Regions from separate parts of the Streptomyces sp. NPDC058697 genome, predicted to be linked through region 2. Evidence: riboswitches for the same ligand, from Rfam matches in the RefSeq annotation. Region 2 holds a riboswitch; each other region holds the start of a gene.

Region 1 (3,247 bases), 130 kb from region 2:
GACCTTCTTGAGGGTGTGGTAGACCTCGGCGCCCCAGCGCACGGCCTCGGAGAAGGACTCCGCGCCGATCGGGGCGATCATGAACTCCTGGATGTCGACGTTGGAGTCGGCGTGCGACCCACCGTTGAGGATGTTCATCATCGGGACCGGCAGCAGGTGCGCGTTCGGTCCGCCCAGGTAGCGGAAGAGGGGGAGGTCGGACGCCTCGGACGCGGCGTGGGCGACGGCGAGCGAGACACCGAGGATCGCGTTGGCGCCGAGCGAGCCCTTGTTGTCGGTGGCGTCCAGGTCGATCATGGCCTGGTCGATGAGGCGCTGCTCGGTGGCGTCGTAGCCGACGAGCTCCGGGCCGAGCTGCTCGATGACGGCGAGGACGGCCTTCTCGACACCCTTGCCGAGGTAGCGGTTGGGGTCTCCGTCACGGAGCTCAACAGCCTCGAAGGCACCTGTGGAGGCGCCGGACGGAACGGCGGCACGACCCGTGCTGCCGTCGTCGAGGCCGACCTCGACCTCGACCGTGGGGTTGCCTCGGGAGTCCAGGATTTCCCGGGCTACGACGACGTCGATGGACGGCACGAGCATCTCCTTCTGGGATGTGACGCAAGCTGTTCCGGGCCGGAGGCCCGGTCGGGTGCGGACCTGTGGTGGCCCCGCGGCATGAGCCTAACCGGCTGCCGGGGTTCGGCCAGCCCTCGACCGCCTCCTGGACAGAACCGAGAGTAAATTGTTTCCGAACGGAACAAAGCGAGAGGGAAGCGCGGGAACGCCGAAGAGGCGAGCCCGGGAACGAAAAAGCCCCGCCCCGGTGCGTACGGGGGAACACGCACCGGAGCGGGGAGCCCGTGGGGGACGGGGGTGGCCCTCACGAGGCCTCCACTATGGGGGACACGGATGTGAGGGCGCTGTGGTTCAGCCGCGATTCGATTGTGGGTCCGGAGATCCGGCTGTGGGCCGGAGATCCGGCCGAGGCTGAGCGGCCAGGGCCTCGGCCGGGACGTGACATGACGTCCGGACAATCGAAGTGGGGGTCGCGGCCGACGGGTGTCAGCTGAGGTGCAGCTGCTGGCCCGGGAAGATGAAGTCGGCGTCGTCGACGATGTCGTCGTTCAGCTTGTACAGCTTCGCCCAGCCGCCCTTGACGTTCTTCTTCTCGGCGATCTCGCTGAGGGTGTCACCCTTGACGACCTTGTACTCGCCGTCGCCCTTCTCGACCTTCTTGCCGGTCGGGGTCTCGACGGTCTTCTTCGCGGCCGGCCGCTCCTGGGAACGCGAGGCGCGCTCCTCGGAGGACTTGGTGCTCTGCTGCGGCTGCGACTGCGAGGTGCCCTGGCCGGAGTTGCCCGAGTTCGAGGGCGCCGGGGCGCCACCGGCCGAGGCGCCGGACAGGCCCACGCCACAGCTCGGCCAGGCACCCTTGCCCTGGCCCGCGAGGACCTTCTCGGCGACGGCTATCTGCTCGGACTTGGAGGCCTGGTTGGCGGTGGAGGCGTACGCCGTGCCGCCGTACGCGGCCCAGGTGGAGGCCGAGAACTGCAGGCCGCCGTAGTAGCCGTTGCCGGTGTTGATCGACCAGTTGCCGCCGGACTCGCACTGGGCGACGGCGTCCCACTCGGAGGCGGTGGCGGCGGAGGCTCCCGTGGCGCCCATCAGCGGGACGGCGACGGCCGCGGTGGTGACACCGGCGAGCGTGGCGAAACGGGTGGCCTTGGACGGGCGGCGGTGCTTGCCCTTGCTCGAAAGCAGCATGAAGTGATCCCCTCACCGACGCCTGCGAGGTGAGCTGTCGGGTTCGGGCCGAGTGAGTTGCCCGGCCGCGCGACACTGCTGTCACGCGGCTTAACCCCAAGCCGTACCTGGCCTCAACGACCGGGTCCGGCACTTACCTTGGGTCCCCCGCTCCTGCCTACGGCGCTTGACGCGACGACTGTTCCCGTACGGCCGCTGGCAGGATTCGGCGTTGCGTCCGTCGGGGCTCACCAGTGGCGAGCGGTCACGACCGTAGACACGCGATCCGCCGAATTTCAAAGACGATCAGGGTCTTGAGATCCATGTCTCACTTTCACCAAATCGGACATTCAGCGCGAACTACCGCTGTTTTTCGCCCGATTCGACGCCTTGATGACCACATGGCACACCGCGCGGACCGCTACTTGTCGGCCGTCTGCAGGCCCTCCACGTCGAGGCTCTGACCGGGGATGATGAAGTCCGGGTCGTCACCGACGGCTTCCTTGTTCTCGGCGTAGAGCGCCCGCCATCCGCCCTCGACACCAAGGGAGTCGGCGATCCCCGAGAGGTTGTCTCCGGAACGCACGGTGTACGAGCCCTCGGCGGCGACGCGCGACTCGCTGTCGCTGCGCGAGGCGTGCCGGCCGGCGGAGTCGTCCGCCCGGGTGTCGGTGGCGCCTTCGTCGGCACTGCCACCGCGGTGACGGCCGGAGCCGGTGTCTTCCGTTCCGGAATCCTCGGCCGAAGCCTCCCCGTTCTGGGAGGACTTGTCCGGGTCGTCACTCTTTGCGGTGGCGTCCGAGGAGGAGCTGTCGGAATCCTGTGAGTCCGCGCTGTCGCCACTGCCACTGGACGAGTCGGACGAACTGGATGAACCAGACGTGTCGGACTTCGTCCCGCTGCTGTCCCCCATACCCAGGCCGGACAGCGGAGTGGAAGATTCCTCCGCGACCCCCGTGTCGACGTCGGCCGAGTCGGAGTTCTGCGTCAGACCCGCGACGAGCCCGCAGGTCGCCCAGGCGCTCGTGCCCTGCTTCGCGAGAACCTTCTCGGCGACGGCTATCTGCTGCGAACGGCTGGCCTGGTCGGCGCTCGGCGCGTAGTCGAGGCCGCCGTTGTCCTCCCAGGTCTCCTGGGTCATCTGGAGGCCGCCGTAGTACCCGTCGCCGGAGTTGGCGCTCCAGGAGCCGCCGCTCTCGCACTCCGCGACCGCGTCCCAGGTCGTACCGCTTGCGGCGCTCGCGCCGGTCGCGCCGAGCAGAGGGATCGCGATGGCCGACCCGGTCACACCCGCCGCGACGAGGAGAGCCGGAGCCTGACGGGGGCGACGGTGACGACCGTTCCCGGAGAGCATGCGGTTGCCTTTCGCGTGACAGCAAGGACTGCGCACAGCGCACAGCCCGACGACTGCGCTTGTGACTGCTGCGGCAGGTGGGACCGGCCGCATTGATGGGTGAACGTATCGGCAGTCGAACTCTTGTCACAAGTCGATGCAGCGCAGATAACGTGAAGATCACAAACT
Region 2 (3,247 bases):
AACGGGACGAGGAAAAGGTGGAGAACAGCCTGTTCGGCCTGGTGGGCGGACTGACCACGGCGAACATCTTCATCGCGGTGCTCTGGACCTGAGCGGAGACAGGCTCCTGCTTCCACTCAGGTCTGCGAAAGCCCCTCAGGCCGGGCGCACCACGCTGTGGATCGGCATGTAGAAGATCGACTCCTCGCGGACGTACGCCCCCGGCTTGGGCGCGTGGATCATCATTCCGTCGCCGACGTAGATGCCGACGTGGCTGATGTCGTCGTAGAAGAAGACCAGGTCACCGGGCTGGGCGCTGTTCACGGAGACCGTCGTGCCGGCCTTGACCTGGTCCCAGGTGGTGCGCGGGAGGGTGACGCCGGCGGCCTTCCAGGCGGCCTGGGTGAGCCCGGAGCAGTCGTACGAGCCGGGGCCGCTCGCGCCCCAGACGTACGGCTTGCCGACCTGGGCGCGGGCGAACGCGAGCGCCTTGCCGGCCTTGGCGGTGGAGGCGGCGGAGTCGGACCCGGAGGTCCCCGACGTCCCCGGGGCGCTCCCGGCGCCCGTGGAGGTCCCGGTGCCCTGTGCCGCCTCCTGGCGCCGCCGCTCGGCGTCGGCCGCCTGCTGCCGGGCCAGCTCGTCCGCCTTGCGCTGGGCCGCTTCCTGCTTCTGCCGCTCGATCGCGGCGAGCCGCGCCTTCTCCTCGGTGGTCAGCTTCGAGAGGAGGTCGCGCGCCGTGGCGAGCTTCCGCTGGACGTCCGCCTTGGACGTCTTGAGCGAGCTCTGTGTCCTGGTGAGCGTCTCCAGGCTCTCGGACGCCTCCTGCCGCTTCTCCGTCGTGGCGGTCTGCTGCGTCACGTAGTCGTCGACGGACTGCTTCTGGCGGCTGGTCAGCCGGTCCATCAGCTGGGTCTGGTCGAAGTAGTCCTGCGGGTTGTCCGCGAGGAGGAGGGAGGCGGTGTCGGGGGCGGCGGCCCCGGTGCGGTACTGCGCGGCGGCGAACGTACCGAGCTCCTCGCGCGCGTCGTTGAGCTTCTCCGTGCGGCGCGCCACGTCGTCGAGGAGGGTGTCGACGCGCTTCTTCTGCTTGGTGGTCTTCTCCTTGGCCGCGTTGTACTTCTCGCCGGCCGTCTCCGCCTGACGGTAGAGGTCGTCGACCTTCTTCTCGACTTCCTCGAGACTCGGCCTGGGCTCCTCGGAGGGGGCCGCGTTCGCCGTCTGGGAGAGAAGGGCCACCGAGGTCAGGGCCGCGGTGGCGATGGCCGGAGTCCGTATGCCCATGGAACTGGGGGGCCGGGCCCTGCGGTGTGGCGCCACGAGGGCGTCTCCTTCCGTCGTCCGCCTACCGAGTTAGCTGTCGGGTTCGGGCGGGTGCTCCGGAAGGTTTGCCCTACGGTCCGTTTCCCCGAAGGGAGTTGGACCGATTCACCCCATGGTCGGTGGGTCCCCGGCTCCGTCGGCCACGAGGGCGTACCGGACTCGGCGGAGGCCGCTCGGCCCGGCGTGTTCGCCGGTGCGGGTCGTGCGGCCCACATAAAAGTTAGCTAATTCCTGTGGCCCCTGTGAAGTTTGATGCGCGTTATGCCCGATACATTTTCGTGACCTTAGCTTTGGGTTCCCCGCTCCCGGGTTAATTCGGAAGGGTGTGGGGTGAGTTGTCCGCCCCTTGGGGGCGCGGGGAACTGCGCGACCAGCCACAGCCGACCCACACCCGAAACACGGCGTTCCGGGTTTCCGGCGAAGCCGCAGGTAGACCGCTTGGTCGCGGACCGTCAGAGGTCACCTCCGGAGGGTGACGGGGCCCGTTGCGGGCGGCCCCGGAAGACCTCGGCCCCGCGGAGTTGCCGAGGTGGCGGCACGCTGTCAGTGGGGGCGCCTAGACTCGGAGAGCGATGAGCAGCCTCTTTGATGACAGCTTCCTGGCGGACCTCAAGCCCTCGCAGGCCCACGAGGAAGAGCCCCCGCCGCCGCCCGAGGACGAGACGCCGGATGCGGAGCCGGTTCCGGACGATTTGTTCGGCGGTCGGTTCGACGTGCCGCCGAGCCGGGACGGGTACTACCGTGACGGCGCCCCCCGGCCGCACGTGGACCCGGCCGCGCTCCTGGACGGGCTGAACGAGAACCAGCGCGCGGCGGTGGTCCACCACGGCTCGCCGCTGCTCATCGTGGCCGGCGCCGGCTCCGGCAAGACCCGTGTGCTCACGCACCGCATCGCCCACCTCCTGGGCGAGCGCAGGGTGCATCCGGGCCAGATCCTCGCGATCACGTTCACGAACAAGGCCGCGGGCGAGATGAAGGAGCGCGTCGAGCAGCTCGTCGGCCCGCGGGCCAACGCGATGTGGGTGATGACGTTCCACAGCGCGTGTGTGCGGATCCTGCGGCGCGAGTCGAAGCAGCTCGGCTTCACCTCCTCCTTCTCGATCTACGACGCCGCCGACAGCAAGCGCCTCATGGCCCTGGTCTGCCGTGACCTGGACCTCGACCCCAAGCGCTTCCCGCCCAAGTCGTTCAGCGCCAAGATCTCGAACCTGAAGAACGAGCTGATCGACGAGGAGGACTTCGCCGCCCAGGCCGCCGACGGCTTCGAGAAGACCCTCGCCCAGGCCTACGCGATGTACCAGTCACGGCTGCGCGAGGCGAACGCGCTGGACTTCGACGACCTGATCATGACGACGGTCAACCTCCTGCGCGCCTTCCCGGACGTCGCCGAGCACTACCGCCGCCGCTTCCGGCACGTCCTCGTCGATGAGTACCAGGACACGAACCACGCGCAGTACGCACTCGTCCGCGAGCTCGTCGGCACCTCCGAGCACCCCGTGGACGTACCGCCGAGCGAGCACGACCTCCCGCCGGCCGAGCTGTGCGTGGTGGGTGACGCGGACCAGTCGATCTACGCCTTCCGCGGCGCGACCATCCGCAACATCCTCCAGTTCGAGGAGGACTACCCGAACGCGACGACGATCCTGCTGGAGCAGAACTACCGCTCCACGCAGACGATCCTCACCGCCGCCAACGCGGTCATCGAGCGCAACGAATCGCGCCGCCCCAAGAACCTGTGGACCAACGCGGGCGCGGGCGCCCAGATCACCGGCTATGTGGCCGACACCGAGCACGACGAGGCCCAGTTCGTCGCCGACGAGATCGACCGCCTCACGGACGCGGGCGACGCGAAGGCGGGCGACGTCGCGGTCTTCTACCGTACGAACGCGCAGTCCCGTGTCTTCGAAGAGGTCTTCATCCGCGTCGGCCTGCCCTACAAGGTCGTCGG
Region 3 (3,247 bases), on a different contig from region 2:
AGGCCGCCTGGGTGAGGCTGGAGCAGTCGTACGAGCCCGGCCCCATCGCTCCCCACACACAGGGCTTGCCGATCTGCTCACGGGCGAAGTCGACCGCTGTCGCCGCCTTCCCGCCGTATCCCGGGGTCGACCCGCCGTAACCGGGGGTCGTAGCGCCGTATCCGGGGTTCGAGGTGGCGTATCCGGGGTTCGAAGCGCCGTCCGAGCCGATGGGCAGGCCCGTGCCGACCGGCGTACGGGCGTCGACGGGCGGAGCCATACCGAACGACAGGTCCGGTCCCATGGGCAGGTCCATGCCGATTGACGGAGCCGGAGCAAAGGACGGAACCGGAGCCGCAGCCGGAGCGGCGGGCAGGCCCATGCCGAGCGTCAGGTCCGGGCCGCCCAGGGCGTCGACGGACAGGTGCGTGCCGAAACCGGCCGACTGCGACTGCGGCTGCGACTGCTGCTGCCACCATTCGGCCTCGGCCTGGCGGTAGCCCTGCCCCTCGGTGGTGGCCCAGGCGGTCGCCGCCGGCGCGGGTTCGATGGCCGCCACCGGGGCGCTCCGCCGGGCGGTGTGCGCGGACAGCAGTTCACGGGCCTTCGCGAGCTTGCTCTGGTTCCGCTGCTTGGAGGTCTTCAGCGGCTGCCGCGGATCAGCGGCGGGCAGTGCGGGCATGACCGCGGTGGCGTCCTGACGCTGCTGGGGCACGGCCGGCAGCGCGGCGACGGGACCCGCGGTCAACTCCGCCACGGGCCGGGCGGCTGTCGCGGCGCCGGGTCCGGCGGTCAGCTCCAGGACGGGCTTGGCCGCCGCTTCCAGCGCACGGTCGGGCGACCGCTCCCCCGGACGGTCACCGGTGCTCTTGGGCCGCGCCGCGGCCTGGCCGCGGTCCGGCATCCTGTCGGGCGGCAGCACGGCGGGGATGAGGGGCCCCAGCTGCGAGCGTCCGACGTCGAACCACTGCTTGGCGCGGTCGTTCAGAGCGGGGGCAGGGGCGGAAACCGTGTCGGCGCGCCCACGCCCAGCGTCGGGTCCGGGCGTCACACGCTCGCGCGGGCGCCCCGAGTTCATCGCCCGGGTCGCGTTGTAGTTCCCGCTGACGGTCTCTGCCTGGTCGTAGAGGCTGCTGATCCGCTGCTGGACTTCTTCGCGACTCGGCTTGTCGTCCTCTCGCGCGGGCGAGGAGCCGCCGGCCGAGGAGTAGAGGTCCACTGAGGTGGCGGCCGCCGTCGCGAGGGCGGGCCGGGGTATACCCGGGAGGTTGCTGCCTCCGGGGCGCGTGGTTCGTTCCGGCGCGATGGGAGCCGTACTCCTTCCGTGCTCCGCCTACCGAGTTAGCTGTCGGGTTCGGGCGAGGAATCCGGAAGGTATGCCCTACGGCCCTTGCCCTGTCGGGCGGTTGGGCCGATTCACCCCAAAGTTCGGTTGGGTCCCCGGTTCCGGTCGCCGCGAGGGCCACCGAATTCGGCGGAGGCCGCGCGACCCGGCGAGGTTCACCGGAGGGAGTCGTGCGTCCTGTCCGTCAACTTAGCCAACATGTGCACCTCGTGTGAAGATTGAAGGGCGAAGTGTCCGATATATAACTGTGACCTTCGTCGTACCGGGTCGAGACATCGCCGGACTTCGGCGACTTCTCACGGTTCGCAACTCCCGCCGTGACGCCCGTGCCGCCCGCGCCGGGCAAGTACAGCTTCGTGAACGCGCGTTGCGCGCGCCACGGGACGGCGATCCTCGCTTGTGGGACGGGGCACCGGCTCTCCCCCGGACCGCCGGTGCCCACGCCCCACTCAGGTCATCGGCGGTACACGCGGCAGTGGAGGGCACGCTCCACCGTGGCGGCCATGGTCTGCTGGCCCTGCGCGTTGGGGTGGGCGGGTGCGGCCGGACCCTCCGGGACCAGGGGTTCGATCCAGCGCTCGCCGGCCGGCTTGCACATGTCGTGTCCCACCGTCGGGGTGTACGTGTCGACGTAGCCCGCGCCGTTTGCCGACGCCTGGCTCGCGAGCATCGCGTTGAGCTTCTTCTCGGTGTCCCGCAGATAGGCGAAGTCACCGGCCGCGAGCGGTACGGCGGAGCCGGTGCAGCCGACCCCGTCGTCCGGGAACAGGTCGGGATAGCCGACCACCAGGACCTTGGCGTGCGGAGCCCGCTGCCGGACGGCGTCCAGCGCCGCGGCGATCTTGGGAGCGGTGTCGTTGACGCGCTGCTCCAGCTGGTCGGTGCCGCCGCTGGTGAAGAAGGCCTGGCACGGGTTGCCCGTCGGGTCCTTGGACGTCAGTCCGGCGCAGGTGGCCAGATTTCTGGAGAAGCCGATGTCGTTGCCACCGATGGTCAGGGTGACCACGTCCGTGTCCGCGCCGAGTGCGTCCAGTTGCGGCGGCTGCGCGCCCTGGGGGCCGGCCAGGGCCGTCGTCGTGGCACCCGAACAACTGACGTCGGTCAGCTGCCAGTTCCTCGCTGCCGCGAGGAGGGACGGATGGTTCCGGTCGGACCGCGCACACGCGGAGTCGACCTGGGTCGGTATGCCGGGGCCGGAGGCGTAGGAGTCGCCCAGGGCCACGTAGTTCACGGTGCGCGCGGTGGATGTCGAGGGTGCCGAGGCGCTCGCCGCTGTCGCCCCCGCGGTCGACAGGGCCATCGCGCAACACCCCACCAGGGCGCCGCGCAGCAGGCCTCGTCGGCCGGGGGATCTCTTGGTCTGCTTGTTCAAGTCCGTCCATTCGTCGGGCCCCCGAAGCGCTCGTCGAGTCACTCCGCAAGTCGCTCCGCCAACAGGTGCCGGGTGCGGGGGCGTTGTGCTGTCATCACGTCAAACGCCGCACGAATCAAGGAGGTTCACTCATGGGCGGGACAACATGGGTCGGGGCTCTACTGGTTGTGGCTGCGCCGGCGGTGGGATTCGGCGTAGGCGTGGGCCCGGAAGGCGAGGACGGGGTCGTCGGAGAGCTGGATGCCGGTGGTGACGCGGGTGGGGTTGAAGGCCTGCGTGTTCCAGGGATCCTGGTCGTCGGCGGGGGCGTTGATCTCCAGGCGCCCGGCGGTGATCTCCTTGCGGTGGTCGGGCCAGACGGTGCTGGGGTCGTGGGTGGGGTCGTCGGGTTCGGCGAGTTGGATCCGCAGTTCGAACGCCACCGGTGCGTGCTCCAGGCGCTGGTGCAGTTCGTCGGTCAGGTAGTGCGGGGTGCGGGTGGCCGCCTCGGCCGCGGTCAGGTCGGTGCGTCCGGCCACCGGTTCCCAGCGGTACCGCACGGGCCGCCTGCC

Evidence for each region. Region 2 has a riboswitch for cyclic di-AMP ahead of ACFWXQ_RS30620 (NlpC/P60 family protein). Riboswitches for the same ligand answer to the same signal wherever they lie in the genome.
Region 1: linked by a shared signal. The riboswitch ahead of ACFWXQ_RS30070 (transglycosylase family protein) and the one ahead of ACFWXQ_RS30620 (NlpC/P60 family protein) in region 2 are both predicted to bind cyclic di-AMP.
Region 3: linked by a shared signal. The riboswitch ahead of ACFWXQ_RS03780 (C40 family peptidase) and the one ahead of ACFWXQ_RS30620 (NlpC/P60 family protein) in region 2 are both predicted to bind cyclic di-AMP.

What each region holds. Positions count from the first base shown of each region.
Region 1 covers NZ_JBHXSU010000015.1:21,036-24,282, reverse strand. The annotation lists gene eno (phosphopyruvate hydratase) at 1-576, opposite strand, end outside; gene ACFWXQ_RS30070 (transglycosylase family protein) at 1,045-1,746, opposite strand; cyclic di-AMP (ydaO/yuaA leader) riboswitch at 1,751-1,921, opposite strand; gene ACFWXQ_RS30065 (transglycosylase family protein) at 2,147-3,079, opposite strand.
Region 2 covers NZ_JBHXSU010000015.1:148,399-151,645, forward strand. The annotation lists gene ACFWXQ_RS30615 (hypothetical protein) at 1-92, shown strand, start outside; gene ACFWXQ_RS30620 (NlpC/P60 family protein) at 136-1,296, opposite strand; cyclic di-AMP (ydaO/yuaA leader) riboswitch at 1,303-1,474, opposite strand; gene pcrA (DNA helicase PcrA) at 1,872-3,247, shown strand, end outside.
Region 3 covers NZ_JBHXSU010000001.1:890,360-893,606, forward strand. The annotation lists gene ACFWXQ_RS03780 (C40 family peptidase) at 1-1,198, opposite strand, end outside; cyclic di-AMP (ydaO/yuaA leader) riboswitch at 1,294-1,466, opposite strand; gene ACFWXQ_RS03785 (SGNH/GDSL hydrolase family protein) at 1,779-2,624, opposite strand; gene ACFWXQ_RS03790 (catalase family peroxidase) at 2,855-3,247, opposite strand, start outside.